3 regions of the Hymenobacter glaciei genome follow, and region 3 is predicted to be linked to each of the others. Evidence: riboswitches for the same ligand, from Rfam matches in the RefSeq annotation. Region 3 holds a riboswitch; each other region holds the start of a gene.
The links. Region 3 has a riboswitch for S-adenosylmethionine ahead of ABD837_RS19580 (phosphoadenylyl-sulfate reductase). Riboswitches for the same ligand answer to the same signal wherever they lie in the genome.

Region 1 (10,079 bases), on a different contig from region 3:
CGGCTCCGGAAACTCGTCCCACGGGCTGCGGAACGAGGTAGCCATGCGCGCCGGCTGGCGGTTCGTTACCAGGTATTCCAGCGTATCGCGGGTAAGAAAGGGCAGGTCGCAGGCCAGCACCAGCCACGCCGCGTTGGGGTCGGCCTGCATAGCCGACAGGATGCCGCCCAGCGGTCCCAGATTCAGGAACGTATCGGGCAGCGCGACGAGACCTGGGGGCAAGTCGCTTGCCTGGTCGGGGCGCACCGATACGCGCACGTCGGGGCAAAACTCCGCCAGTAGGTCAGCCGTGTGCTGGCGCTGGTCGTGGCGGTGGTAGTGCAACGCGCCTTTGTCGGTGTGCATGCGCTCGCTGCGGCCACCGGCTAGCACAAGGCCCCGCAGCACCGGCACCGCCAGCTGGTACCACTGCTTAATGAAAGCAGCGATTTTGGCCGTGTCGGCCAGTGGCAGCACGGGCGGCAGCGGCGCAGCGCTGAGGTGCTCCAACAGCACGGCAGGCAGTTCGGTCTGGCCCTCGGCCAGCAGAATCAGGCGCACGTCGGTGAGGCGGTCGAGCTTCTTATCGAGCGGCTTGCGCGGGTCGACGATGACCACCTGCTGACGGGCGCGGAAGTGGTTGCCGTTCACCAGCACCACGCTTTCGTGGGCCAGCAATTCGGGCTGCGAGAACTTGTCAAGGGCCCGCGTCAGGTTGAGCTGACGATAGTTAATTTTATCGACCAGCTCGGCTGAAAGGCCATTTTCGGCCACGTAAGGCACTGACTTGGCCGGCGCAGCTGCCGACGCTTCCGAAGCACTGACCGCATCACCAGCGGCGTGGTCGGCATCGACGTAAGCCACGCGCAGGGCCGGGGCCAGCAAGGGCAGTAGCTGGGCCACCAGCGTCTGAATATCGCCGCAGGGCGCGCCCAGCACAGCCAGCTCGGCCCGGCCAAATTCGCCTATATCGGGGCGGGCCAGCGCGGCGTGCTTGGCCCGTTTTACGGTTGAGGTTGGTAGACTTTCCATATCGGAATTTACGAATTTTCGGCGCGATGAAAGTCCTTTTTACCGCCGGTTTTCTCGATAAGCTGCACGCCTTCAATAGAAATGTCGTGCGAAAACGCCTTGCACATGTCGTAGATGGTGAGCGCAGCCACGGTGGCGCCGGTCAGCGCTTCCATCTCCACGCCGGTGCGGCCAGTTACTATGGCGGTGCACACCACGCGCAAGGCATCAGTTCCGTCGGGCTCGATGGTAATGCTGCAATCATCCAGCCCCAGCGGGTGGCAGAGCGGGATAAGGTCGGCGGTTTTTTTAGCGCCCATGATGCCCGCCAGAATAGCCGTGTGAATAACCGGGCCTTTGTGCGAAGGCATTTCGCCGGCCTGCACGCGGCTCAACAACTCTTCGCCCAGCACTACGCGGCAGTGGGCCCGGGCCACGCGGCGGGTGGGCGCTTTGGCTCCAACATCCACCATCGTGGGCTGGTTGGCGGCATTAACGTGGGTGAAATTTTTGGTCAGCATAGGAAGTTTTAAGCGTTGGGCCGTAGCGCGAACTTTCTAGTTCGCGCTACGGCGCCGTTCGGGTACGCGAACTACAAAGTTCGCGCTACGGCCTATCTAGCCAATTCGGCCGCCAATTGTTTCGCCGCAAACTATTGAGCAAAATAGCCGTTTTTCATCAGCCGCCGGGCCACAACACCTAATTCCGTTCCGGCAAAACTGCCGCGTCAGCCTATTCCGGCTGCGCTTCCCCTCCCTCTATCATGACCAATACCGCATTAGTCGTTGGTGCCAGCGGCATCATTGGCAGCAACCTGGCCCAGGAGCTACTGGCTAATAACTGGACCACCTACGGCCTGGCCCGCCGGCCCGGCACCGATATTGCCGGCCTGCAACCCGTGCCTGCTGATTTGCTCGACACAGCCAGCCTTGAAACCGCGCTGGCCAATATTCGGCCCACGCATGTTTTCATTACCAGTTGGATGCGCAACGACACCGAGGCCGAGAACATCCGGGTGAACAGCGCCATGGTGCGCAACCTGCTGGCCGTGCTAGGGCCGAAGCATTCGGTGCAGCATGTGGCGCTGGTGACCGGCCTAAAGCATTACCTGGGGCCGTTTGAAGCCTATGTGAGCGGCGGTGTGGCCCCGCCTACGCCCTTGCGCGAGTCGCAGCCCCGGCTGGCGCTCGACAACTTTTACTACGCCCAGGAAGACGAGGTGTACGCCGCCGCTGAGCGCGACGGCTTCACCTGGAGCATCCACCGGCCGCACACCATCATTGGCAAAGCCGTGGGCAACCTCATGAACCTGGGCACCACCCTGGCCGTGTACGCCAGCATCTGCCAAGCCACGGGGCGGCCGTTTCGCTGGCCCGGCTCGCGGGCGCAATGGGAAGGCTTGTCGGACGTGACCGATGCCCGCGTTATTGCCAAGCAGCTGGGGTGGGCCGCTACCACCGACGCCGCCCGCAACGAGGCCTACAACGTGGTGAATGGCGACGTTTTCCGCTGGAGCCAACTATGGGGCCGCCTGGCCGAGTGGTTCGGCGTGGAGGCCGTGGGCTTCGATGGCAGCATTCACCCGCTGGAAGCCGAGATGGCCGGCGACGCCGACCTCTGGCGCGAAATCGCCACAAAAAATGGCCTCGTCGAGCCGGACATTAGCCGCCTGGCCTCGCCCTGGCACACCGACCTGGACCTCGGTCGCCCCATTGAGGTGATGACGGATATGGCCAATAGCCGGAAGCGAGGCTTCACCGTGTTCCAAAGCACGGAGGATTCGTTCTTTGATTTGTTTGCCAAGCTGCGCGAGGACCGGCTGATTCCGTAGGCTTGCAAAAAATCCCAGAACGTCATGCTGAGCGAAGTCGAAGCATGGCGTTCGGCTTAGTCCTGACAAGCAATTTAATCTTCCATCCCTCCCCATGCTCTCCCCCGCCGAAGCCACTGCCCACGTCCTCGCCACTGCCCGCCCGCTGCCGCCCGAAACCGTGGCCCTGCCCCGCGCCGCCGGCCGCATCCTGGCCGAAACCCTGACGGCCGACCGGGACTTTCCGCCCTTCAACCGCGTGGCGATGGACGGTATCGCGGTAAGCTTCGCTAGCTGGGCCGGGGGCCAATCGGAATTTGATATTGCGCACACCCAGTACGCCGGCGAACCCCTCCGGCCACTGACCAACCTGCAGCAGGCCGTGGAGGTGATGACCGGTGCGGTGCTGCCCACCGGTGCCGATGCGGTGATTCGCTACGAAGACCTTCTGCTGCACGACAACCGCGCCACCATCCAAATTCCGCCGCCCGCCGCGCCCGGCGTCAACATCCACCAGCAAGCGGCCGACCGCCGCGCCGGCGACGCCCTGTTAAACCCCGGCATCCGCCTCGGCCCAGCCGAGTTGGCCGTGGCTGCCACCGTGGGCGCCGCCGAAATAGCCGTAGTACGCGCCCCTCGCCTGGCCGTGGTAAGCACCGGCGATGAGTTGGTCGGAATCGAGGCGACACCGCTGGCCCACCAGATTCGGCGCTCCAACGTGTACGCTCTGCAAACACTGTTTACGCAGGCGGGGGCCGAAGTTTCGTTGTTTCACCTCTCCGATAACCGCGAGGAGCTGCGCGTGGGACTCACCAACATCCTCGCCGCCGGCTTCGATGCCGTGGTGCTGAGCGGGGCCGTGAGCAAGGGTCGCGCCGACCACCTGCCAGGCCTGTTGCGCGAGCTGCACGTGGAGGAAATTTTCCACGAAGTGCAACAGCGGCCCGGCAAGCCGCTTTGGTTCGGGGCGCGAGCCGGTGGGCCGGTGGTTTTCGGGCTACCCGGTAATCCGGTGTCCACGTTCATCACGGCTTGCCGCTACGTGCGGCCGTGGCTGCGCGCCGTGCAGCTGCCCGAGGGCATACCCGAAACGGCCGTCACTACCGAAGCACCCGCCCCGGCCGTGCTCACTGTCGACATCAATTTCAAGCCCCAGCTTACGCACTTTGTGCCCGTGCACCTGACCGTAGACGCCGAAGGCCGCCGCCTGGCAACGCCCCTACGCGTGGGCGGCTCCGGCGACATGATGGGGCTGGTGGGAGCCACGGCGTTTCTGGAGCTGCCGCCGGAGCCGTCCGTTTTTCCGGCTGGCAGCGTATGGCCGGCCTGGGCACTGTAACCAATGCACGGGCCGGGCACTGCTGGCCAAGCACGCAAGGCAGTGGGGCACGGTGCGGCAAACCAAAAAACGCCAATCCCTTCGCCAAAACAATTATACAATGCAGTAGCTTTTTGGCAGCATATTTTTATTTCCACCATCAGCTTATGCTTACAACCTATACCAGTACGACCGCGACGTCGGGCAATGCCACCTTGGTTGTACGGCCGCAGGCAGTTGCCAAAAAAATATTTCTGGTAATCGGCCTGCTGCTTGTGCTGGATTTGGTGAGCGTTTACCTGGTGCAGGTGCTGCATACGGACACGAGCGTGGTTCGGAAGCTTGTGCGTTACTTCGACTTGAACGAAGAAAACACCATACCAGCTTTTTTCTCCTCGCTGCTACTGCTGCTCGCCAGTGCCCTGCTCCTGGTAATTGCCCGGCAGGCGGCCAGCCGTAAAAAGGCCCTGCTCTGGCTACTACTGAGCGCCGTTTTCCTGTTTCTGGCTCTCGATGAATCAATTGCAATTCACGAGGAATTAACGTACAGTGTTAACAAAATGTATGCGCCCAGCACGGACACGAACGGGTTTCTGCGCTACAGCTGGGTGGTGCCTTACCTGCTGGCGCTCACTGTTCTGACGGCCTTTTATGCCCCTTTCCTGTGGCAACTGCCAACCTTCGTTCGCGCGCTGTTTGTGGCCTCGGGCTGCATATTCGTGACGGGTGCGGTGGGTATGGAGTCCATCGAAGGGCATTATGATTTGCTCTATGGCATGCACAACCTGTACTCGTCGCTTCTGTGCGCCCTGGAGGAAGTGATGGAGATGAGTGGAGTTGCGTTGTTCATTTTCGCGCTGCTGACTTACATAGCCCGGGAACAGGGAGAAATACGCTTCAGCGTCACTAGTTCGAAGGAAAGGGTGCTGGATGAACGCGAATTGCAGCCAAGGCTGTAGGTACCAAGTTATTTTTTGGCTGCCGCCGGGGCCAGCGTTTTTCCGGCGGGTAGCGTGTGGCCTGCGTGGGCGCGTTGCCCCCTTTCTTAAAAGGAGGAATGAGGACATTCTGACCTATTGAGCCATTTCCCAATTCTTCATTCCTCATTCTTCATTAAGCCGAAGGCGTTGTATCTTCGCCCTACGCTGCTATCCAGAAAGACCGAGGGACCGGGCCCGATGACGTCTTGGCAACCTACCGCGAGTAGGTGCCAACTCCCGTTTCACCGCCTTTTTTGGTGAAAGAAGATGACAGCCGGAACCGTGCGCTTGCGCTTGGGTTTCTTTCTGGATACGCGCTTTTACGCTGCTATACCGACTCCGAAAGAAATGTCCACCGCCACCCTCGCCGCCCCCTCTCCTCTTCCCGACCTGCTCCGCCAGCGCCTGCTGATTCTTGACGGCGCGATGGGCACCATGATTCAGCGCCACCCGCTGACGGAGGAGGATTTCCGGGGCACCCGCTTCGCCGACCACCCCAAGCCCCTGCGCGGCAACAACGACCTGTTGAGCCTCACGCGGCCCGACATCATCAAGGGCATCCACGCCGAGTACTTCGCCGCCGGGGCCGACATGGTGGAAACCAACACCTTCTCAGGCACCACCATTGCGCAGGCCGACTACGGCCTGGAGCACGTGGTGTACGAGTTGAACTACGAGTCGGCTCGCCTGGCCCGCGAGGCGGCCGATGAGTACTCGACGCCCGAGCGCCCGCGCTTCGTGGCCGGCGCCGTTGGCCCCACCAACCGCACCGCCTCGCTCTCGCCCGATGTAAACCGCCCCGGCTTTCGCGCCGTGACCTTTGATGAGTTGGCCACGGCTTACCTGGAGCAGGTGCGCGGCCTTGTGGACGGCGGCGTGGATACCCTGCTCATCGAAACCATTTTCGACACGCTGAACGCCAAAGCAGCCCTCTATGCCGTGCAGAAATTCTTTGACGAAGGCGGCCGCGTGGTGCCCGTTATGATTTCGGGCACGATTACCGACGCTTCGGGCCGCACCTTGAGCGGCCAGACGGTGGAAGCTTTCTGGAACAGCATTCGCCACCTGCCGCTGCTAAGCGTGGGCTTGAACTGCGCCCTCGGCGCCGACCAGCTCCGCCAGTACGTGCAGGAGCTGAGCCGCATTTCCGACGTGCACATCTCGGCCTACCCCAACGCCGGCCTACCCAACGCTTTCGGTGGCTACGATGAATCGGCGCAGGAATTTGCCGCGCTGGTGGAGGAGTATTTGAAGGAAGGCATCGTGACAGTGGTGGGCGGCTGTTGCGGCACCACGCCCCAGCACATTGCCGAGCTGAGCAAGCTGGCCGAGAAATACCAGCCCCGCCAACTCCCCACCGAACTCGCTCCCTCGACTCGCCTGAGCGGCCTAGAGCCGTTTACCATCAAAGAGGAAAGCCTGTTTGTGAACGTAGGCGAGCGCTGCAACGTGACCGGCTCCCGCGCTTTCGCCCGCCTCATTCGCACGGGTGCCTATGAGGAAGCCCTGGCCGTGGCCCGCTTGCAAGTGGAAGAAGGCGCGCAGGTACTCGACATCAACATGGACGAGGGCATGCTCGATTCGGAGCAGGTGATGACGACGTTCCTGCACCTCATTGCTTCGGAGCCCGACATTGCGCGGGTGCCGGTGATGATTGACTCCTCGAAGTGGAGCGTGCTCGAAGCCGGCCTGAAATGCGTGCAGGGCAAGAGCATCGTGAACTCGATTTCGCTGAAAGAAGGCGAAGCAGCTTTCCGTGACCGCGCCCACACGGTGCGCCAGTACGGCGCCGCCGTGGTGGTGATGGCCTTCGACGAAAACGGCCAGGCCGACTCGCTGGAACGCCGCAAGGAAATCTGCCAGCGCAGCTACGACATCCTGACCAAGGAAGTCGATTTCGACCCGTCCGACATCATCTTCGACCCCAACATCCTGACCGTAGGCACGGGCATGGACGAGCACCGCAACTACGCCATCGACTTCATCGAGGCCGTGCGCTGGATTAAGGGCAACCTGCCCGGCGCGCTCACCAGCGGCGGCATCAGCAACATTTCGTTTTCCTTCCGCGGCAACGACGTGGTGCGCGAGGCCATGCACACGGCCTTCCTCTACCACGCCATCCGCGCCGGCCTGGACATGGGCATTGTGAACCCCGGCCAGCTCGGCGTGTACGATGAAATTGAGCCCCACCTGCTCGAGTTGGCCGAAGATGTGCTGCTAAACCGCCGTGCCGACGCCACAGAACGCCTCGTGGAATTTGCCGACACCGTCAAGCAAAAAGATAAGGCCGAAGTAGTGGCCGACGAATGGCGCAGCCTACCTGTGTGGGACCGCCTGCAACACGCGCTGGTGAAGGGCATCACCGAGTTTATTGACGAGGATACCGAAGAAGTGCGCCAGCAGGTAACTCGGCCTTTGGAAGTAATCGAAGGTCCGCTGATGGCCGGCATGAACGTAGTGGGCGACCTGTTCGGGGCCGGCAAAATGTTCCTGCCGCAGGTGGTGAAATCGGCCCGCGTAATGAAGAAAGCCGTGGCTTACCTCGAGCCGTACCTGTTGGCCGACAAGCAGGGCTCGGACCGCCAGACGGCCGGCAAAATCCTGATGGCAACGGTGAAAGGCGATGTGCACGACATCGGCAAGAACATCGTGGGCGTGGTGCTGGCCTGCAACAATTTCGACATCGTGGACCTCGGCGTAATGGTGCCGCTGGAGAAGATTCTCGATGAAGCGCAGAAGCAAAACGTGGACGTTATAGGTCTTTCCGGCCTCATCACGCCCTCGCTCGATGAGATGGTGTACGTGGCCCAGGCCATGGAAAAGCGAGGCTTGAAAATTCCCCTGCTCATTGGCGGCGCCACGACTTCGCGCCTGCACACGGCGGTGAAAATCGCGCCGTCCTACAGCGGGGCGGTGGTGCACGTCAACGACGCCTCGCGCTCGGTAGGGGTAGCCGCGGGCCTGCTCGGCTCGGGTGAACGCGCCTACGCCCAGACCGTGGCCGACGACTACGCCGCCCTGCGCGCCGATTACGCCAGCCGCCAGCGTGACAAAAGCTACCTGACCATTGAAGGCGCCCGCGCCAACGGTTTCAAGTCGGACTGGAATACAGTAAGCATCACCAAACCCAGCTTCCTCGGCACCAAAGTGCTCGAAGACTACGACCTCGCCGAACTGGCCCGCTACATCGACTGGACGCCTTTCTTCCACACCTGGGAGCTGAAAGGCCGTTACCCGCGCATTCTGGAAGATGCTACGCTGGGTGAAGCGGCCACCAAGCTTTTCGAGGATGCCCAGGCCATGCTCACGAAAATCATCGACGGCAAGCTGCTCACGGCCCGCGCTGTGCTGGGCTTCTGGCCGGCCAATACCAAGGGGTACGATACCATCGAAATTTACGCCGACGACTCGCGTGAGGCCATTGCCACCGAGTTTTTCACGCTACGCCAACAAGGCGAGAAAGGCCCCAAAATCCCCAACATCGCCTTTTCCGATTTTCTGGCGCCGAAGGAAACCGGCCGGGCCGACTACATGGGCGGCTTCGCCGTGACGGCCGGTATCGGCATCGAAAAGCTGATTGAGCAGTTCGAGGCTGACCACGACGACTACTCCAGCATCATGGTGAAGGCCCTGGCCGACCGCCTGGCCGAGGCCTTCGCCGAGCGCCTGCACGAGCGGGTGCGCCGCGAGTTCTGGGGCTACGCGCCCGACGAGCACCTGACCAACGAAGACCTTGTGCAGGAGAAATACCGCGGCGTGCGCCCCGCCCCCGGCTACCCCGGCTGCCCCGACCACACCGAGAAAATCACCCTCTTCCAACTGCTCGACGCCGAGGGCAAAACCGGCATCACGCTCACCGAAAATCTGGCCATGTACCCGGCCTCGTCGGTGAGCGGCATGTACTACGCCCACCCAGACTCGCGCTATTTTGGCCTGGGCCGCATTGGCGTGGACCAGGTGGCCGACATTGCGCAGCGCAAACAAATGCCCCTGAAGGAGCTGGAACGCTGGCTGATGCCCAACCTGAACTACGAGCCGAAATAACCCCACCCCAACCCCTCCCCAATGGGGAGGGGCGTTGATTCACTTAATCCAAAGCCCTCACGTGTCGCCCGGCACCCCCTCCCCACCGGGGAGGGGGCCGGGGGGTGGGGTTCGCATATGAAAGTTACCGACCACCTCGCCCAGGCCAAAGGCAAAACCCTCTTCTCGTTTGAGGTGCTGCCGCCCAAAAAGGGCGAAAACATCCACACGCTGTTCTCGAACATCGAGCCACTGATGGAGTTCAAGCCGCCGTTCATCGACGTGACGTACCACCGCGAAGAGTACGTGTACCGCCACCACCCCAACGGGCTGCTGGAGAAGAAAACTGTGCGCCGCAGGCCCGGCACGGTGGGCATTTGCGCGGCCATCAAAAACCGCTTCGACGTGGATACCGTGCCTCACCTCATCTGTGGGGGCTTTACGAAAGAGGAAACCGAGAACGCGCTGATTGACCTGCACTTCCTGGGCATCGACTCCGTACTGGCCCTGCGCGGCGACCCCATCAAATCGGAAGGCCACTTCAAGCCCGAGCCCGACGGGCATGCCTACGCCTGCGACCTCATCGGCCAGGTAGCCAACCTCAACAAGGGGGAGTACCTGGACGAGGAGCAGGACGATACCTGGGCCACCAGCTTCTGCATTGGCACCGCTGGCTACCCCGAGAAGCACTTCGAAGCGCCCAACTACGCTTCGGACGTTAAATTCCTCAAGCACAAAGTAGACCGGGGCGCGGACTACATCGTGACCCAAATGTTCTTCGACAACGAAGAGTTTTTCAAGTTCGAGAAGAAGTGCCGCGACGCGGGCATCAACGTGCCCATCATTCCGGGCCTGAAGCCGCTAACTACCAAAAGCCAACTTACCATGCTGCCCCGGGCCTTCTATCTCAACCTGCCCGAGGCCCTGGCCGAGGCCATCAGCCAGTGCCGCGACAACG
Region 2 (10,079 bases), on a different contig from region 3:
TTGCTACCAATGTCTTGCTGCTCAAATAACACGCTTTCAGCGCCAGTGAACCGGCCGGGTGTCTGGATTCTCACCCCCATTTCGCTACCCATCACGGAAGCGGTACCCGGCCGGCGCACTGGCCCTGCTTGTAGCTGTCGGTTGCTCGTTGTCAGTTGTCAGAAGCGACTGGTTCGCTGAGACTAATATCTGAAAACGACCAACTAACAGCTGGTAAACTTTACACTTCCAGTGGCTGAGCGTGCTCGAGTTCGGGCTCGCCGACTTCTTCGCCCTCCGTGGGTTGGCTGGCGGTGTTGCCGATGGCGTCGAACGCCGCCTGCAAATCAGCCTTGATGTCGTCGAAGTGCTCGATGCCCACCGACAAGCGCAGCGAAGTCGGCGTCACGCCCGCAGCGAGTTGCTCCTCTTCGCTCAGCTGCTGATGCGTGGTAGCCGAGGGCTGGATGATGAGCGTTTTGGCATCGCCCACATTGGCCAGGTGGCTGATGAGCTTCAGGCTGTCGATGAACTGCGAGGCATTTTCCTTGGTGCCTTTGATGCGGAACGAGAGCACGCCGCCGTAGCCGCGCTTCAGGTACTTGCTGGCGATGGCGTGGTAGGGGCTGCTAGCCAGGCCGGGGTAGTTCACGCTTTCCACCTGCGGGTGCTGCTCCAGCCAGTTGGCTACTTTCAGGGCGTTTTCCACGGTGCGGTCCACGCGCAGGCTCAGGGTTTCGAGGCCGATGAGCAGCTGCCAGGAGTTGAACGGGCTGATGGACGGGCCAAAGTCGCGCAGGCCTTCTACCCGTGCCCGGATGATGAAGGCAATGTTGCCAAACGGCCCGCCCTTGCCAAATACGTCGTTGAAAATCAGGCCGTGGTAGCCCTCGCTCGGCTCGGTGAACTGCGGGAATTTGCCGTTGCCGAAGTCGTAGGTGCCGCCGTCCACAATCACGCCGCCCACGCTGGTGCCGTGGCCGCCAATCCACTTTGTAGCCGATTCCACTACAATGTTGGCGCCGTGCTCCAGGGGCCGAAACAGGTAGCCGCCCGCGCCAAACGTGTTGTCCACAATCAGCGGCAGGTCGTGCTTTTTGGCAATGGCCGCGATGGCCTCAAAATCAGGAATGCTGAAGCTCGGGTTGCCAATGGTTTCGAGGTAAATGGCCTTGGTCTTCTCATCGATGTGCTCCTCAAACGAGGCCGGGTTGTCACCATCCGCAAAGCGCGCCTCAATGCCCAGGCGCTTGAAGGCCACCTTAAACTGGTTATAGGTGCCACCGTACAGGTAGGCTGTGCTCACGAAGTTGTCGCCGGCCTGCAGAATGTTGTTCAGGGCCAGGAACTGGGCCGCCTGGCCCGAGCCGGTGGCCAACGCCGCCACGCCGCCTTCGAGGGCCGCCACGCGCTGCTCGAACACGTCGGTGGTGGGGTTCATCAGGCGGGTGTAGATGTTGCCAAACTCCTTCAGGGCAAACAGGTTGGCGCCGTGCTCAGCGCTCTTGAACACGTAGCTGGTAGTCTGGAATAGCGGCACGGCACGGGCTCCGGTGGTGGGGTCGGGCTGCTGGCCGGCGTGGAGTTGGAGGGTTTCGAAGTGTTGGGGCTGAACGGACATGATGTTGAAATTTAGTTGTTAGTTACTGGTTGTCAGTTGTTAGTTTTTAGCTCCTGGTTTTGGTTGGTAGTTGTCAGTGAGTTGCCATTCATTGCCAGCATTTCTGACAACTGACAACTACCAACTGACAACCAGATTACAATTGGGCCAGGGCTTCGAGCAGCACCGCCGGGTCGGGGCGCTGCTTGAAGTTGGCGTCGGTGGCGGTCCAGGCAATGGTGCTGTCCCGGGCAATCACGAAAGTGCCCGTGAGTGGCAGTTCGCCACTGTCGTCGCCGTTGAACGTGGCCAGGTCGATGCCCACGCCGTGCAGGGTGTGGTACACCGCATCGCCCACCTGGTAGGCCAACCCATACTGCTTGGCCACGGTATTGCCGAGGTCGCTCAGCACCGGGAAGCGAAGCTCTTTTTCCTCAGCCGTGAGGCTGGTCAGGTCCGGCGTCTGGGGCGAAACGGCTACCAGCGTGGCGTTGAAAGCTTTAAAATCGGCCAATGCCTGGTTGTAGGCCCGCAGCTGCACGTTACAGTAGGGGCACCAGTTGCCGCGGTAAAACACCAGCACCACCGGGCCATTCGCCAGCAGTTCGGCCAGCGAAACCGGCTGGCCCACGGCATCGGGCAGGGTGAAATCGGGAGCCGTTTGGCCGGCCCGCAGGCTGTGCTGGGCCAGCCCGGCGGCGTGCACGGCCGCAATGCCGGCATCAATGGTTTGGCTGGCCGTAGCGGGCAGCACGCTGGCCAGGTGTTGGGCCGTTGCGGCCAGTTCATGCTGAATGGATACGGGGGCGGTGAGCGTGGACATGCGAAGTCGAGAAGAATATCTAGTTGGGGGAGAGAAACTTCTTCGGGCGTCTGTATCGGTCAAGGCTACAGTGCGGCGCAGGATAAGCCGGACTGTAGCCGCGCTTAGCGCATTCGATGAACCTGCGTGGCCCCAACGGGCCCCAGGGGCAACGGCATTCCCACGAAGAAGATAAAGGAGGTTGTTAAGCCGAAGTCAGGCTAGCAACAACACGGGCGACAACAGCACATTCGCATTCGCGCGGGGCGCGATGCCACATTTTGGCCGCCATCGGCCGAAACGAAGAAACCCGACACGACGGTGCACAAGGCAGCCGGAGCAGTCGGGAGGAGAAAAGCAGAATTCGAAGAATTTTCCATGGCACTCGAATCATCTGTCCCAGCACGGCCGAAGCGGTGAATGGGTAGGAATTGGCACCTTTCGTTTTGCGAAGGTTGCCAGTGGGTCACGGAGCCTAGTCTCTCGCCACTTCTGTATAAAACTTGAAAACTACCCACCGATAGCGGGGAGTACCTGTTTGGTATCGGCAAATGTACGGGAGAATTTTTGAGATGGGCAAGCGGTAGAGCGAAAATATTTTTTTTCGCCGGTTAAAATCGCCTGTCATCCTGAGTGAAGCGAGGAACCTTACCACACTCGCAGTGGTGTAGTTACTACACACCGTTCTTCGGTGACAAGGTCCTTCGCAAGCTCAGGATGACAGGCGATTTTGGCTCCAACAACTTCAGACCGGCCCCACCAAACGCAAAAAAGCCACCCTGAAACAGAGTGGCTTTTCTCACCTTTTTTCTGCAAAAAAGTACCTAGAGACTAGGTAGGGTTAACACCTGACCAACTTCAATGAGGTCGGGGTTAGTACCGATGGTGGCCTTGTTGGCCTCGTATATCTGATGCCACTTGGCGGCGTCGCCGTAGTGGTGCTTGGCTATTTTTGAGAGAGAATCTCCACTAACAACAGTATAACTGTCGCCGGAAGTTTCTGGTTTTGCATTTCCGAAAAAATCGGTGCCGCCAGCAGCGGGCTTAGCGGGCTCAACGGGTTTTTGCTCGCCTTTGTCGCTGATGAAATCGAAGAGTCCCATGGGATTTACAAAGTTAAATGATGCAACTGATTTCACCGGAAAACCTCGCGGTTGGGCCGGCCGGGTTGCTATACGCACAGGTTTGGCGGAGGTTTCGTTGCCAACTCTTTTGGTTTGATATCGTAAGCCGACGAGCTTCGCATTATGCAGGCTACCACTTTCATTCTTTCACCATTACCCGTTGTGCTCATGAAACTCCAGTCCCTTTTCTCGTTCCGCTATTTTGCTAGCCTGCTCGTACTTGTGTCGCTATTTGCCGCTTCGTGCAGCAACGACAAGGGCAAGGTGGAAGGTGTGAACATGCTGTACGGCACCGACAGCAAGGTGTGGAAAACCTCCAAGCAAACCGATGCCACCGGCGACAAAGTGAAGCAGACCAATGCCCAGGAAGACGAGCAGCTGCGCATCTTCGCCAATGGCACCTACAACATGACCGGCGCCACCGGTGCCGTGAACGGCAAATACACGTTCGACCAGGCCGGCAAAACCATCACGATGACGCCCGACGGTGCGACCACGAGCAACACCTTCGCGGTGGAAACCCTTACCGACGACAAGCTCACGCTGAAGTCGGCCGACGGTGCCGCGCTGATGTTGGAAGCTGAGTAAGCTTCGCAAATTGCTTTTGAAAAGCCCCGAACCGCGTTGGTTCGGGGCTTTTTTTGTAGTCGTATATTTTGATATGGCTGGCTGTAATGTGGAAATGCCAGTAACTTGCGGCCTCCTTCCGTGTGGCCCATTGTGGCCATTCCACTTTTTTCTGCTATTGATGTTTACCAGTTTTAAAGCAGGTGCCCTGGCCGGGGCGCTGCTGCTTACGGTGCCTTTTGCCCGCGCTCAGGCCCCTACTTCCCTGCCCACCCACGCGGTGCGCAGCATCAACCCCACGGACAATGACTTTCGGGATTTGGAGTTTTTGAAAGCCGAAATCGGCCCGGCGCGGGTGGTGATGCTGGGCGAGCCCAGCCACGGCGAGGGCAACGTGTTCGAAGCAAAAATCCGGCTCCTGCGCTTTTTGCGCGAGCAGATGGGCTTTACCACGGTGGCATTTGAGAGCGGGTTTTACGACCTGCACAAGGCCCAGCAGGCGCTGGAGGCCGGCCGGCCGGCGCAGGAGGCCTTGGGCAACAGCGTATTTTCTATCTGGACCAGTACGCAGGAGTTTCAGGCTCTGCTGCCATTGGTGGGCAAAGGCGGCCTGCGCGTAGCCGGCTTCGACCCGCAGCTGATGACCGATGGCTACAGCGGCGATATGGTAGACGACCTGGAGGAATTCCTGGCCCCGGACAAGAGCGCCGCCCTGCTCAACTTCGATTACCTCGACCAAGTCATCAGCTTTATGGGCCAGAGCTTTGCTTTCGTGCCTACTACCACGCTGGCCGAGTTTGAGAAGGAAATGGCCAAAGTGAATAAGCTCGTGGCTAAAGTCGCCACCGGCTCCGATGCCCAGCGCCGTACTGAGGCCGCGTTCTGGCAGCAGAACCTGCGCAGCCTGCTGGCGCAGGCCCGCGACTATGCCGAGCACGAGCCGGAATTGAAGACCAACGAAACCTTCAAGGCCAGCGACAGCAACCCGCGCGATGCCCAAATGGCCGACAACCTGCTGTGGTATGTGAAACAGCATCCGCAGGAAAAGGTGGTGTGCTGGGCCGCCCTGCCGCACCTGGCCAACCGCACCGACCACTTCGACACAGCTGAAATGCAGGCGTACCGCCCCATGGGCCGGGCCGTGAAGGACGGCCTCGGCCCCGACCAGGTCTACATTCTGGGCACAGTGGGCGGCGGCGGCAGCTACGGCCCGTGGTTCCGGGAAATCAAGCCGGTACCCACGCCGGCTGCCGGCTCACTCGAAGCAGAATTAATGGCTCAGCCCGCCGAATACGCCTTTGTCAGCCTGAAGCACGATGCCCCCAGCCGCCTGCTGACCACTTACGCCGTTGACTACACAGCCATGCGTGGCCCGTGGAGCGAGGCAGTGGACGGCTTTCTGTTTTTGCGCAGCGTGCACCCGACCCATAAGGCCGTATTGACTGCGGGAGCGACCGCCCCGGCGGCCGACAGCGCGGTGCTGGCCCGCACCACTCCCGACGGGCTGAATCCGGCCGGCCGGCCCGTGCGCCTGGCAACGGGCACAGCGGCCAACTCGGCCACGGTGCGCGGCGTGGTGCTCGACCGCAAAACCGGCCAGCCGGTGCCCTACGCTTCGGTGAGCGTGCCGGCCCAGGGCGTGGGCACGGTAGCCGACGGGCAGGGCCGCTTTGCGCTGCGCACCACGGGAAGCACGTTGCAGGTGAGCAGCGTGGGCTACGCCGCCATCATGGTAACCGCCACCACCGCGCCGCTGACGGTACGGCTGGCGCCGGCCGCCTACGAGTTACAGGGCGTGCAGGTGCGCGGCGAAAGCCTCGACCCGCGCAAGATTATGAAGAAGGTGCTGGCGGCTCTGCCGAAGAATTACGACCAAGGCGACTATCTGTCCGAAGTATACACCTACCGCCGCATGAGCAATTTCGACTCGCTGAGCTACGAAGGCGAATACGTAAGCCAGGTGCGGGTGCCAGCCGGGCAGAAAAACCTGCACGCAGGTTTTCTGATGATGGAGGACCGGGAGCAGCACCGAATTCGCGAAAAGCACGAAGTCAAGACCCTGGCGAAGGGGCTGAAAACGATTGTTATGCTGGGGTACGGGCAGGGCTTCTACACTGCCGGCGCCGACCCGGTGCGCACATCGCCGCTGTTTAAATCGGGGCGTTGGAAGAAGTATACGCTCCACCTCGACAGCGTGCTGACCCGGAACGGGGAAACGGTGTACCAGATTGGCTTCGTGGCCAAGCGGGCCAACCACCGCACCACCGGTACCTACCTGCAGGCCGGCTACCGGGGCCAGTTTGAAGTGCAGCAACGCGACTACGCCGTGACGCACTACGAAGCGAAGTGGCAGGGTGACACCGTGCTGCAGAACGCCGTGGCGCGCAAGTACGTGGGCAAGCCGGTGTTAACGGCCCGCCTCTATTCTAACCTTTATGCCCAGGAACAATCTGAGCATGCTGTTGACTACCTGCGCGCTGCTAACGGCCGCTACTACGCGTGGCACAGCCGGGGCTTGGGCCTCGAAGCGGGCCGGGTGCTGAAAACCGGGCAACGATTCTATCGGCAGCGCAACTGCGAGCAGTATTTCACGCTGCTGCCAGCCGGCACGCCGTTTCTGCCGCTTAACCCGAAGGCGGACTCACGCTGGGACGGCATGGAAACCTACCAGCTGCAATTCACCGACTTCCACCCCGAATTCTGGCAAACCTACCAGCGCCCGACAGCTGCCGCGACGCAGCCTAAACCGTAGCCGCTTTATCTGGGCGCTTGGCGAACACCCGCGCTACCCAGCGCGGCAGGAAAATGGTGCCGAGCACTAAATAGAGGTAGTAGGTGACCACCCGGTACAGCAGCACCATGAAGCTGGTGAGCGTGGCCGTGCCGATGAACTTGCCGAAGAACGTGGGAAACGCGCCTTCCACGATGCCCGCGCCGCCTGGCGTGATGGCCAGCAGCAGCAGCACTTTGTAGGTGAGGTTGCGGGCGAAAATGAACAGGAAGGTGTCGGTGTCCATCGGCACAAAGGCGGCGATAAGGCAGCCGATAACCATGTAGCGGGCCGTCCAGACGAAGAAGGTGCTGCCCGCCGCGCGCCACCAGTAAATAGCAGGGTTGCCGCGCAGCTGTGCCGAAGCTAAAGCCATTTCCTGCCCGTGGTGATAGGCTTTGCGCCGCCAGCGCTTCAGCACCAGCATGGAGAACAGGCGCACCAGCACCCGTCGCACCGAGCGCGGGTTGATGAAAATGGCGTATAGCATAAGGCCAGCATAAGCCGTGACTCCGATGTAGCTGACCACGAACAGCACCCGCAACGTAGCAATGAAGCCGCCCTGCAAGGCTTCGTGCGGGTAGAGGCCGGCCCCGGCAATAAGCACCACCAGCGGCACCATCACCACGTAGTATACATTGTCCATCAGGGCGGTAACCATCACGTAAGCCATCGATTTACCCAGCGTGATGCCTTCTTTGTGCAGGATAAACGAGGCCACCGCCGTGCCGCCTACCGCCGAGGGCAGCACACAGGAGGCAAACTCCCAAATCATAATCACGTCGAGGCTCTGCCGGTAGTTGAGCTCGCGCTCGGCAATGTGCCGGATGCGGTAGATGTAGCCGAAATCGCGGGCCAGCAGCACCAGCAGCGTAACGAGCAGCCACTCCCAGCGGGCGTGGGCCAGCGGGGCCAAATCGCCCGGCTTGTAGCTGCGCCAGAACATAAACCCCACTACCCCCAGCCCAATCACAATGGGCAGAATAAGCCGCGAAGGCTGCAGGCGCTGCAAAAAGTGCGCGTCGTCGTCGGGGCTGTCAGCGGCGGAAGTAGTTCGGAGCTTATCGGTCATCGAAGCAAATAAAGCGGCCGGGCAAAAGTAGGGCTTCGCCGGCGCGGCGCTGATTAAAAATCTATTACGCTCCCTAAAAGCAAACGTCATGCTGCAACTGGTGCAGCATGACGTTTCCACGTGTAATTATCGAACGAACCGACTAGGGCCGGCCGCCGGGGCTGCCGGCGGGCACCGTGCCGTTGGGCGTGCTCGTACCCGGCGACGGCGCGTTGATGGGCGTGCTGACAGGGCTGGGCACCGGCGCTACCGGCTGGCGGCGCATGGTGTCGGCGGGTTGGGCCGTGGCGGGGCGCAGGCCGGGGTAGCCGCCGGGGCGCTGCTGGCCGGGCATGGGCCGCGCAGTGCTGTCGGTGGCGGGTTTGCCGCTGGTGCTATCGGTAGCCGTCGCTGGGCGCTGCTGGCCGGGATAGCCGCCGGGGCGGGCGCCAGCGGGCGCGCCAGTGGGGGCACCGGTTGCACCGGCCGGGCGAGCGCCGCCCTGGCCGCCGGGGCGACCGCCACCGCCACCCGCTGGGGCACCGCCGCCTCCTCCGCCACCGCCGGCATCGACGCCACCGCCGCCTTCGCCTTCGCTCTTCAGGTCGTCGTTGTTGACGCTCTTGCCGCGGCGCGAGGGGCCCGCCGTGAGCTTGCCAATGCGGTAGCTGAAGCTGACCCGCACGCCCAGGGAGTGCAGTTCGTTGCGGCTGGCCTGGTCGATAAGCGGCGATACCACGTTGTTGCGGATGGTGATGCTGGGCGTAAAGAAGTTATCGAACCCGAAGCCCAGGCTGCCACGCTTCTCAGCAAAGTCGCGTTTGATGCCCAAGGTATAGAAGTAGAAGGCGCTTTGGTCGCCCTGCAGCTGCACCTGGCGGCCCCGGTAGAAGGCAAAGGCCTGCACGCCCCATACGGGCGTAAAATTGTAGGAGCCCCCGAGCCGGCCGCTGAACACGAAGCCTTGGTTGGAGGCGTTGAAATTGCGGTCGGGCACATTGTTGGTGAGCGTGGCGTAGTAAAAGTCGGTACCCGCGTTCAGGTTCAGCTTGGCGCCGTTCAGGTTGGCGTTGATGCTGCCGCCGTAGGCATTCTGCTGGCCAATGTTGGCGTATTTAGTCGCTACCGCATCGGTGCCGCTTACCGTACGCAGGGCCTCAATCGAGTTCGTCGTGTTGCGGATAAATGTGCTAAGACTCAGGTTCACGCGCTTCACTAGCGTGTTGTAACCCAGTTCATAGTTGTTGGTATATTCCGGCGACAATTCAGGATTCCCCTGGCTGGTATTCTTGGGGTTCTGGGCGTTTAGATTGGGGTTCAGGAACTGCAGCGAGGGGCGTTGAATGCGGCGGTTGTAGGCCAGCTTAAGCAGGTTTCCGTTCGAGAGCTTGCGCGACACGTTCACGCTGGGCACGAGCACGCCATAATTCGGGATGTCTGGAGCTTCCGATTTTGCAAAGCTGGCGTCGATGGTGGTGTACTCGTAGCGCAGGCCGGGCTTCAGCGTGAAGCCTTTGGGCAATGCCAGGGTGTAAGCCGCGTAGCCGGCCGTCACATTTTGGCGGTAGTTAAACACGTTGCTGGCCGAGAGCAGACCCACATTTGGCAGTACTTCGCCGTTGGCGCCGTACGAGGTGGTGGCGTAGTCTGAATTTACCAGGCGCAGAATGTTCTTGGCGCCCATTTCCAGCATCTGGGTTTTGCTGAGGGGGTTCTGGTAGTCCAGCTGCACGGTGTATTCCTCGTTGTAGCTGGGGTTGTCGTTGACGATGCGCGACGGGGTGCCGGGGTCGCTCGACTGGAAAATGGTGTTGGTGAAGCTGTTGGTGCGGTCGTTACGGCTGAACAACGTCAGCAGGCTGAGTTCGTGCTGCGGCTTCTCGAAGCTGTGCGTATAGTTCAGGCTGGCATCTACCGTGCCCGACAGGTCTTCGGAATAGGTGTCGCGCAGGTCGGTGCTGTAGGGCGTGCCCGTGGCCGAAGCACCCGCGTAGCTGGTGCGCCGCAGGCCGTCCTGGTAGTTATTGCCGTTGCGCGAGCCGTAGCTCACCGAAGCCTGCAGGGAATTAAACTTGTTGATATCGTAGTCCCAGCCCAGGGAATAGCGTCCAAAAATATTCTGCTGGCGCGAGTCGGCGCTTTGCAGCGTAGTGGTGGCCGCGCCGGTGCCCAGGCTGCGCGTCACC
Region 3 (10,079 bases):
CACTTTCGAGGTGCTCCAGCAGGCTGGGGCCGTGGTACCAAGGCAGGAAATCGGAGCGGCGCACCACGTTGTCACCATTGAGGGCGCTAAGCGGGATGGCTACCACGTTCGGCAGCTTCAGCTGCTCGGCAATGGCCGCATAATCGGCCACTATGTTCTGGAAAATCACTTCCTCGTGGCCCACCAAATCCATCTTATTCACGGCCAGCACAAAGTGCTGAATGCCCAGCAGCGAAGCCAGCAGCGTGTGCCGCCTGGTTTGCTCAATCACGCCCTGGCGGGCATCTACCAGCACAATGGCCAGGTCGGCGTTGCTCGCGCCGGTCACCATGTTGCGGGTGTACTGCACGTGGCCCGGTGCGTCGGTGATGATGAACTTGCGGCGCGGCGTGGTGAAGTATTTGTGCGCTACATCAATGGTGATGCCTTGTTCACGCTCGGCTTTGAGGCCGTCGGTGAGCAGGGCCAAATCGACGTCGCCGCCGGTGGTGGCGCGGCGCTTTTCCAGCGTGGCCAGCACGTCGAGCGATACTGAGTCGCTGTCGTAAAGCAGGCGGCCGATGAGCGTGCTTTTGCCGTCGTCGACGCTGCCGCAGGTGATGAATCGGAGAAGGTCCATTTTTTTTAATATGCTAGATGTGAACGATGTGGAAATGTGAAAAATGGCTAATTCAGGAGGGAGTGCGAATGGCTGGCGGCATGTGCCGACTCATTTTCACATCTTTCACATTCCCACATTTCCCCACATTTAATTTTTAGAAATAGCCGTTGCGCTTGCGGTCCTCCATCCCCGTTTCCGAGAGGTTGTCGTCGAGCCGGGTGGCGCCGCGCTCGCTCACTTTGGCCAGCAGCAGGTCCTCAATGATGTCATTCACCGAAACGGCGTCGCTTTCCACGGCGGCCGTGCAGGTGGAGTCGCCCACGGTGCGGAAGCGCACGCGCCGGTTCACGATTTCGTCGGTTTCGTCGAGGTTCAGGTGCTCGCTGAAGCCGAGGAGCTGGCCGCTGGGCAGCACCACGCACTGGCGCTCGTGCGAGAAATAAATCTCGGGCAGCTTGATGTTTTCGCGCTTGATGTAGTTCCACACGTCCAGCTCAGTCCAGTTGGAAATGGGGAATACGCGCACGTTTTCACCCTTCTGGATGCGGCCGTTGTAGATGTTCCACAGCTCCGGCCGCTGGCGCTTGGGGTCCCATTGGCCAAAATCGTCGCGCACTGAAAAGATGCGCTCCTTGGCCCGGGCCTTCTCCTCGTCGCGCCGCGCCCCGCCGATGCAGGCGTCAAACTCGAATTCCTCAATCACATCGAGCAGGGTGTAGGTCTGGAGCGGGTTGCGGCTGGGGTATTTGCCACCCGGCTCGTGCAGGCCGCGCTCCCGGATGGTGTCTTCCACCTTGCGCACAATTAGCTTCTCGCCCAAATGGGCCGCCAGCTCGTCGCGGTAGTTGATGATTTCCTCGAAGTTGTGGCCGGTGTCGACGTGCACCAGTGGGAAGGGAAACTTACCCGGCCGAAAGGCTTTTTCGGCCAACCGCGTCAGGGCAATCGAGTCTTTACCGCCCGAGAACAAAAGTGCGGGCCGCTCGAACTGTCCGGCTACTTCGCGCAGGATATGAATAGCTTCAGCTTCTAAACGGTCGAGGTAATCGGGATAAGCAGCGGTTGGCATTGGCACAGGAAGTCTAGGCCCGAAAAAATCGGGCGAATGTGAAAAGCAGGAAGATTATGGGTGGGATAAGGCCCGCGAGAGGTGCCCTTGGGGTAGGAAGTAGCGCCAGCGGCCCAGCCGCTAGCGCCCGAGGATGGGCCTAGCCTGGCATTCGCTCTACCACCGGGTCGAGGCCCTGGTGGGCGGCAGTGGCATGCAGGCCGCACTCCTTGGCGGCAGCGTCTTCCCACCACCAGCGGCCGGCGCGGAAATCCTCGCCCGGCGCAATGGCGCGGGTGCAGGGCGCACAGCCGATGCTCACGAAGCCTTTATTGTGCAGTGGATTAACCGGAATGCCGTTGGCCTGGGCGAAGGCCTCGCACTCGGCCCAGGTCCAGCCGAAGAGCGGGTGTACTTTGATGAGCTCGTGGCCGGCATCCCACTCAGCTGGGTGCATGGTTTGGCGGTTTTGCGACTGCTCGGCGCGGATGCCCGTCACCCACACCTGCTGGCCAGCCAAGGCGCGGGAAAGGGGCTCCACCTTGCGGATGTTGCAGCACTCCTTGCGGTTCGCTATGCTCTCGTAGAAGCTGTTGGGGCCCTTTTGGCGGGTCAGCTCCTCAATGGCTGCGCCGTCGGGCGCGAATACTTCGATGGGCTTTTCATAGCGCAGCAAGGTCTTGTTCCAGGTAGAATAAGTTTCCTGAAAATTGCGGCCCGTGTCGAGCGTAAACACCCGGATGGGTAGGTCGTTTTCGAAGATGAAATGGGTGAGAATCTGGTCTTCGAGGCCAAAGGAGGTAGAAAACGAGACGCGGCCGGGGAAGTGGTCGGCCAGCAGGGCCAGGGTTTCCGGTGCCGAGCATTCGGGAAGGTAGCGGCGCAGGTCAGCAACCTGGCTTTCAAGGGGTAATGCCATGATGGGAAGGGAGTTTTTCTCCGCAGAAAAAACCAACAATGGGCCGTAGAGGCCGCAAAAACCCGCTATGCGTCGCGCAATGAATCAATCACCACAAGAGGGGGTAGCGGGGTAGCCGTCGCAACAGCCGCCGGAAGAGAAGCCCTAGTTCAACAACCAGCAATCTTCCCCGGCATAGCGGCCAGGGAACAGCACATGCAACAACACATTCGGCGCGAAGCAGCGAGGGTGGTGGGTTGCAGGCGGAGATTGGTGGATGTGCTCACGGCAGTTTTTATATGTCAGGACTTGGCACCGTTCCAACTGGTGGGGGTTGCCGGCGTTTCGTCGAGCCTGTCTCTCCGCGCCTCTGTATAAAAATGGATAGCGTCCCAAACGAGGGTTGCTGGGGCAAATGTAACCGACGAAAAAGCGAAATGCCAAAATTTTATTTTATGAATATGAAACTGGCCACATTGCCATAGGTTTGGCCGCCGTGCTTTTGCCGCGTAATTTGCCGTGCAACCCCTGAACCTGCCGTGTGGTCTATGGGTTGCTTAAGCACACTCAAGACCTCGTTTTCTGCATGGAAGCTCTGTCCATTTCCGCCTACGTCGATATCAACGCTCCTTTGGTGGAGCGCTGCCGCCTCAACGACCGCCAGGCCCAGGCCGAGATTTACCGGCGCTACTCCAAGGCAATGTTCAACGCGGCCCTACGCATCACCGGCGACTACGCTGAGGCCGAAGATGTGCTGCAGGAGTCGTTCCTAAGCGCTTTTCGTGAACTAAGCGGCTACAAAGGCGATTCCTCGTTTGGGGCGTGGCTGAAGCGGATTGTGGTGAACAAAAGCATCAATTGCCTGCGGCAGCGGCGGCTGGCGCTGGTGCCGCTGGGCGAGCAGCACCACGACGAGCCCGCCGAAGCCGCCACCCACTCGCCCGAGGATGAGGCCGATACGCACTACCGGGCCGACGTGCTGCGCCGCTGCATTCAGGAACTGCCCGACGGCTACCGCGTGGTGCTCAGCCTGTATTTGCTCGAAGGCTACGACCACCTCGAAATCGCCGGCATCATGGGCATCTCCGAATCAACTTCTAAATCACAGTACAGCCGGGCTCGGGTTCGGTTGCGCGAATTGGCCGCCCAGCGTGGCCTGAGCTAACGTTTATCCCTTATAATCATTACTTAATCGTTTCATTACCCTTCATCCTGTTTCGCCCGGCCGCGGTTTTCGTATAGCCCCGTGGCCCGCCTTGAACTTGGACGAACCGTGCGTCTGCTACTCATTCATGGATACCCCAACTAATACTTCTCTTGAAAATTTCGTCGAGCGGCACCGCGCCGATTTCGACACCCACGAGCCACGCCCGGACCTGTGGGCCGCGCTGGAGCAGCAGCTAAGCCCTGTTGCGCCCGCCATGCGCCTGAGCGACGAACCCCTGGCAGCAACTGCGGCTCCGGTAGTGGCTGCTGAGGAGTGGGCTGCGCCGGCTGCTTCGATAGCAACTGCGGCAGTTGGCCACGCCAACTGGTTTCAGCGCTACGGCGTGGCGGCGGCACTGGCCCTGCTGGTGTTTGCGGCCGGAGCCAGCGAAGCCTGGAAATCCCGCTCGGTGGGCGCTGAAGTAGCCGTTGTGGCTGCGCCCGCGGCTAAGCTGGGAAGCGTAGATACTGAACCCGATGCGGCCTTGTATCAGGGTGGCAACCCTACTTCCCTCACCGCCGCTGAGCATACCACCGGGGCCGACAGCCAGCTGGTGCGCGCCGTGCGTGGCATGGAAGCCTACTACACCAACCAACTCGCCCGCCGCCAAACGGAGTTAAGCCAGCTTAGCGGCCCGGGCATGGTGGCCATGAATGCCGACTGGCAGCACGAGCTGGCATCGCTCGATTCGAGCTACCGCGTGCTGAAAATGCAGTTGCTGCAGCACCCGCAGCCTGATGCCGTGCTCACGGCCATGAACCGTAACCTGCAGGTGCGTCTCGACATTCTCGACCGCCAGCTGAACCTAAGCAACACGCCCACTGAGGCCGACCCCAACGCCGGGGCGTATGTACTGGCCGATAGCCGCCGCTCCGAATGAGCCAGCTAACGGTTTTTCGGGGTGCGCGCGGACTCGGGCTGCTGGGTTTGTTGGTTGGACTGCTGGTTCAGCCTGCTGCTCAGGCGCAAACAATAGCCGATGCCGTACCGGCGGGCCGCTGGACAGCCGCGGGACCGTGCGTGGCCAGACATGCACTGACGCCCGAGGCTAAACGTGCCGCCGAAGCCCTGTTCGGAAGTACCGAAGCGGGCGAGCAACAACCCGCTGGGCAACAACCGGCTTGCCAGCAGGAGGGACCACAAAACCCCGCTGCCGACCAGCCCGACGGCCCCGAAACGGCTGCTCAGTTGCAAGTGGAGCAGCGCCGACGCCTCAGCCGTTCGTTTGCGGTGCCGAAGCAGGGGCGGGCCTTTTCGCTCGACACCCGCTACGGCCGCGTGCAGGTAAACACTTGGAGTAAAGCGGAAATCAAAGTAGAAGCTGAACTGGTGGCCCGCGCCGAAACCGATGCCGGCGCCAAGCAAGTGCTGGAAGCGCTGGGTGTGCAATGGCTCGACTACGATGCCCGTACCGGCGGCGTGGCCGTAAGCACGCAGTTTGGTCCTGCCCTGCGCGGCCGGGCCGGTGGTTGCCGCTACCAGGTGAATTATACCGTGTGGCTGCCTCGTACCACGGCCTTGCGCATCTACGACAGTTTCGGCGACGTGACGCTCAACAACGACCTGCGCGGCAACACCGAGTTGGCGGTTGAATACGGCACCCTGCGCACCGCCCGCCTCGAAGGCCCGCGCAACCTCATTCGCATTGGCAACGGCGACTGCCGCATTGCCTTCGCTGGCCGCGCCAGCATTGATGCCAGCTACGCCCAACTGCGCCTCGATGAGGGCACAACGGTGGACCTGCGCAACAACTATTCCGACGTTGACATCGGTACGGTGCAGGACCTGACGGTGCACAGCAAGTACGGCGACGTAGCGCTGGGCAGCGTGCGCAACCTGCGGGGCTCGTCGGGCTACTCCCGCTTCACCATCGACAAGCTAAGTGAGGGCCTGGATATGGCCGTGCGCTACTGCCCCGATTTCGTGGTGCGCGACATGGGCGCCAACTTCCGCCAAATAAACCTCGACGGCGGCTTCAGCACCATTCGCCTGGGATTTGCCGACGCACCCGCCTTCCGCTTCGACGTGAGTACCGAACAGGGCCAATTGCTGGTGGATAAAAACTTTGTACGCGTGCTCTCGCAGGAAAACGGTCCTCAGACCAGCGACGTGCTGGGGGTGTTTGGAGCCGTGCTGCCGGCCCAGCGGGCGGGCAACGTCAACATCAAAGTGCGCTACGGCACGGTGCGGTTCAGCAAGTAGCGCCTGGACTACGAACGATATTACCAAACGGTCATGCTTCGGCTACGCTCAGCATGACGTCCTTTGAGCAATGTCGTTTCGTCTCGTTCTTTTCTTGTTTCTGCTCGCCGGTCCAGCGCTGGCCCAAACCCCAGCCTCTGTGCCTGCTATTCCTGCATCTACTCTCAAAACCTACGCCCTGCGCCTGCGCCCCGGCGATGACCTGCGTCAGCAACTCCTGGCCTTCACCCAGGCCAACCACATTGCCGCTGGCACCATGCTTACCTGCGTGGGCAGCCTCACGGTAGCCACGCTGCGGCTGGCCAATCAGGAAGGACCCACGGTGTACAAAGGGCACTTCGAGATTGTGTCGCTGGTGGGCACGCTCTCCACCAACGGCTCGCACCTGCACCTGGCAATATCGGATAGCACCGGGCGTACTATTGGTGGGCATTTGCTTGATGGCTGCCGGGTGTATACCACCGCTGAAATTGTGCTGGGTGCGCTGCCACAATTGGAATTTGGGCGCGAACCCGATAACACGTTTGGCTACCAGGAGCTGGTAGTGCGGCCGGCGCCGAGGCCAGCCCCCCGCCCCGCCGCTGCGCCGAAACGGAAAAAGTAGCCATTGGCCGAGAAAACGCGAGAGCAGGCGAAACCAATCATTTCGGCTGCTTATTATTGTGGTAACGTGGGCGCCATTCCTCCGGCCCGAAGCCGGGAAGTAGCCTGCTCTGCCATCCTGACTTTCATTTATGTCGATTGCGATTCGTAGTGCCGCGCTGGCACTGCTGCTGGCTGGCCCGCGCCTGGGCTGGAGCCAGCAAGCTCCCATTGTCTGGCCCCGGCCCGGCCAGCTGGTAAAAGAGGGCGTGGCCCTGCACGACAAAGAGGACTACCCCGGGGCCATTGCTAAGTATCAGGCCGTCACAGCCGGCGATTCGTCGTATGCCACCGCCCAGAGCGAGCTGGCCATGACGCTGGAAGCCGCCGGTAAACACGCTGAAGCGGTAGCCGCCGCCCGCCGTTCGTTGGCCCTGCAACCCTTCGAGCCCCAGAGCTACAACACCCTGGCCACCGCCCAGGAATCGCTGAAGCAGATTGATGATGCCCTGGCTACCTATGCTGCTGGCATTAAGCTGTTTCCTTACAACCAAAACTTGGTGTACAACCTGGGCGTGGTGCAGTTTCAAAACAACCATCCGGCCGAGGCCATTGCCAGCTTCCAGCGCAGCATCGAGCTGGTGCCAACGCATCCCAACTCGCACCGCTTATTGGCCGTGCTGGCCGCCGAGCAGGGCCACACCTCGCGGGCGCTGTTGGGCTGGCTTACGTATCTGGTGCTATCCAACCCGGGCCAGACGGCTCACGATGTACTGGTAGCTGCCGAAACCCTTTCCGAAGGGGCACCCGTGGTCGACGACAAGGAACGCATCAAGCCCATTGTGCCCAACGAGGCTTTTGCCGAGCTCGACCAGCTCATCGAAGGCAAGGTGGCGCTGCAGGCAGGCTATGTGTCGAAGGTGAAATTCCCGGCTTCGGTGGTGAAGCAGACCCAGCTGCTGGCGGAGAAATTCCCGCTGGATGGGCCAGCCGACGACTTTTGGGTGAAAACGTACGGGCCAATGGTAGCCGCCCTGCGCCAGAACGACCACCTCACGGCCTTCACCTACAGCATCCTGGAATCGGCCGACGACAAGCGCGCGGCCCAGTGGGTGAAGGGCAACAAGTCGAAGATTGACGCCATGATGCGCGTGGTGGTAGAGGCGCTGTCGGAGCTGCGCACTAAGCAGCGCATTGTGGGCCAGCCGAGTGCGCCACGGGTGACGGGCTGGTTCAGCAAGAACTCGCTCGTGGGCCTCGGGCCGGGCGTGGTCGATGCGGCCGGGGAATTTAAGGGGAGTGGCGACTGGATTTCGATTGATGCAGCTGCGGGCTACGTGGACGGGCACGGACAGTACAACGCCGCCGGCCAGCGCGTGGGCGAGTGGAAAGCCTTCCGCCCCGATGGCACCCTGGAGCAGGTGTACCACTACAACGACAAGGGCGAACGCGAGGGCCTCACCCGCGAGTTTCACCCCAACGGCCAGCCGTCGTACGAAAGCACGTACCGCGCCGGCAAGGTGGAGGGCGTGCTCACGGTGTACAACGAGTGCGGGGCACGCACCGGCAGCCGCACGTTTAAGGGCGGCGACCTCGACGGGCCGTACGCTACCTACTACGACAACGGGCAGCTGCACCTGCGCACCACCACCCACGCCGACAAAGTAGACGGGCTGGAAGAAGGCTTTTACCAGGACGGCAGCCCCGAATACACCACCACCATGGTGCAGGGCGCGAAGCAAGGGTCCTTCACCTCGTACTACCTCGGCAAGGTGCTGGAGCGCAAAGGCACCCACGACCACGACCAGCTCGACGGCCTCTACCAGGAATACCACGACAACGGCCAGCTGAGCCAGGAAGGCCGTTATGCCCACGGCAAGCAAATGGGTGCCTGGAAAGAGTATCACCCCAATGGCAAGCCAAGCGTGGAAAAGAGCTTCGACGAAGCCGGCAAGCTGCACGGCACCTACCACGATTACGACGAAACCGGCCACCTCTACTGCGACACCGAGTACGCCCACGGCCGTACCGTGCACCTGCGCTATTACAACCGCCAGAACCAGCCCGTGCTCGACCAGGACACCCGCAAGGGCCGCGTGGCCGTGCAACTGCCCGACGCCGACGGCCACAAAAACGCCACCGGCACCTTCCTCAACGGCGAGCTAGTGGGCGAGTGGCAGTGGTTTTACACTGACGGCGGCCGGCGCGAATTGGCCCACTTCGACGACAAAGGCACCAAAACCGGCATTGCCGAGCTGTACTACCACGGCGGCCAGCTACAACGCCGCACCCGCTTCGATGCCGAAGGCCGCGAAGACGGGCTTTTCGAACAGTTCAGCCTCGACGGGCAGCCTTCGCTGCAGGGCTACTACTTGGCCGGCCAGCGCCACGGCCAGTGGAAGGATTTTTATTCCGATGGCCGCCTGAGCGAGGAGTACGAGTATTTCAAAGGGGATTTCAACGGCCCAAGCCGTAGCTACGAGCCCGGCGGCAAGCCCACCCAGGAGCGCCTGTTCGAGTTCGGCAAGCTGCGCCACGTCACCACCTACGACTCGACCGGGCAGGCCCTGGCCAATATTGCCATCAAGCCCGATAGCAAGGACTATGTGATGCCTTACCCGAGCGGCAAGCCCTATTTCCGCAGTGGCCTGGGCTGCTACGACAACAGCGGCCTGGCCACTTGGTACCGCCCCGATGGCAGCGTGGAAACCACTGCCGAGCAACTCGGCGGCCGCCGCAACGGCGCCTTCCGCTCCACGTTCGCCAATGGCAAGCCCGACCGCGTGGGCCAGTTCCGCAACGGCGACTACACCGGCGAGTGGGCCATGTACCACCCCAACGGCCAAATGCGCCAGAAGGGGAGCTACCACAACGGCAACCAGGAAGGGGAGTGGACCTCGTACTTCCCCAACGGCCAGGTGGAGTTTGTGGAACAGTACGAAGGCGGCCTGCGCCACGGCCGGGTGCGGCGCTTCAACCCCGCCGGCGAATTGCTGACCGAGAAGCAGTACGAGCACGGCGCGCTGGTTACCTACCGCGCCCCGGCCGACGGCAGCGCCGCTCAAACCCTGCCCAACCAAACCGGCACCATCAGCCTGAATTTTGCCAATGGCAAGCCCGCTGTGGCCGAAACCTTTGACCACAACCAGGCGGCCGGCACGGCTACTTACTACTACTCGTCGGGCGCGGTGTTTCGCCGTACCACTTTCGCCAAGGGACTCCGAACGGGCTTGCTCGAAAGCTTTTACCCCAACGGCAAGCCCATGGAACAGGAAAACTACTTGCACGGTGAGCTCAACGGCCGCTGCCGCTACTACCGCCCCGACGGCACATTGGAGCGTGAAGAAACGTACCGCAGCGGCGAGCGCCGGGGCCCCAGCACCACCTTCGATGCCGCCGGCAAGCCCCAGCACACCAACGTATACTGGAACCTGATGGTGTACAATAAGTAGCAGGCAAAGCGTTGCAAGGAGGTTGGTCAAGTCGGCCGTCATGCCGAGCGCAGCCGAGGCATGACGGCTGACTGAATTGTCGCCCATTG

Region 1: it holds a riboswitch for S-adenosylmethionine, as region 3 does, so the genes downstream of both, metH (methionine synthase) here and ABD837_RS19580 (phosphoadenylyl-sulfate reductase) in region 3, are expected to answer to the same signal.
Region 2: it holds a riboswitch for S-adenosylmethionine, as region 3 does, so the genes downstream of both, ABD837_RS07410 (peroxiredoxin-like family protein) here and ABD837_RS19580 (phosphoadenylyl-sulfate reductase) in region 3, are expected to answer to the same signal.

Annotation. Positions count from the first base shown of each region.
Region 1 is NZ_BAABDK010000032.1:57,476-67,554, reverse strand. Features, by position in the region: gene ABD837_RS21225 (NTP transferase domain-containing protein) at 1-1,011, opposite strand, end outside; gene moaC (cyclic pyranopterin monophosphate synthase MoaC) at 1,020-1,511, opposite strand; gene ABD837_RS21215 (SDR family oxidoreductase) at 1,754-2,821, shown strand; gene ABD837_RS21210 (molybdopterin molybdotransferase MoeA) at 2,916-4,139, shown strand; gene ABD837_RS21205 (hypothetical protein) at 4,118-5,077, shown strand; SAM riboswitch class I at 5,264-5,372, shown strand; gene metH (methionine synthase) at 5,447-9,142, shown strand; gene metF (methylenetetrahydrofolate reductase [NAD(P)H]) at 9,260-10,079, shown strand, end outside.
Region 2 is NZ_BAABDK010000012.1:33,665-43,743, reverse strand. Features, by position in the region: gene ABD837_RS07415 (O-acetylhomoserine aminocarboxypropyltransferase/cysteine synthase family protein) at 221-1,600, opposite strand; gene ABD837_RS07410 (peroxiredoxin-like family protein) at 1,737-2,402, opposite strand; SAM riboswitch class I at 2,769-2,884, opposite strand; gene ABD837_RS07405 (LysM peptidoglycan-binding domain-containing protein) at 3,206-3,484, opposite strand; gene ABD837_RS07400 (hypothetical protein) at 3,674-4,093, shown strand; gene ABD837_RS07395 (erythromycin esterase family protein) at 4,254-6,824, shown strand; gene ABD837_RS07390 (lysylphosphatidylglycerol synthase transmembrane domain-containing protein) at 6,814-7,914, opposite strand; gene ABD837_RS07385 (TonB-dependent receptor domain-containing protein) at 8,057-10,079, opposite strand, start outside.
Region 3 is NZ_BAABDK010000030.1:64,050-74,128, reverse strand. Features, by position in the region: gene ABD837_RS19590 (sulfate adenylyltransferase subunit 1) at 1-619, opposite strand, end outside; gene cysD (sulfate adenylyltransferase subunit CysD) at 756-1,670, opposite strand; gene ABD837_RS19580 (phosphoadenylyl-sulfate reductase) at 1,810-2,568, opposite strand; SAM riboswitch class I at 2,840-2,928, opposite strand; gene ABD837_RS19575 (RNA polymerase sigma factor) at 3,134-3,712, shown strand; gene ABD837_RS19570 (hypothetical protein) at 3,840-4,634, shown strand; gene ABD837_RS19565 (hypothetical protein) at 4,631-5,956, shown strand; gene ABD837_RS19560 (PPC domain-containing DNA-binding protein) at 6,096-6,560, shown strand; gene ABD837_RS19555 (tetratricopeptide repeat protein) at 6,691-9,990, shown strand.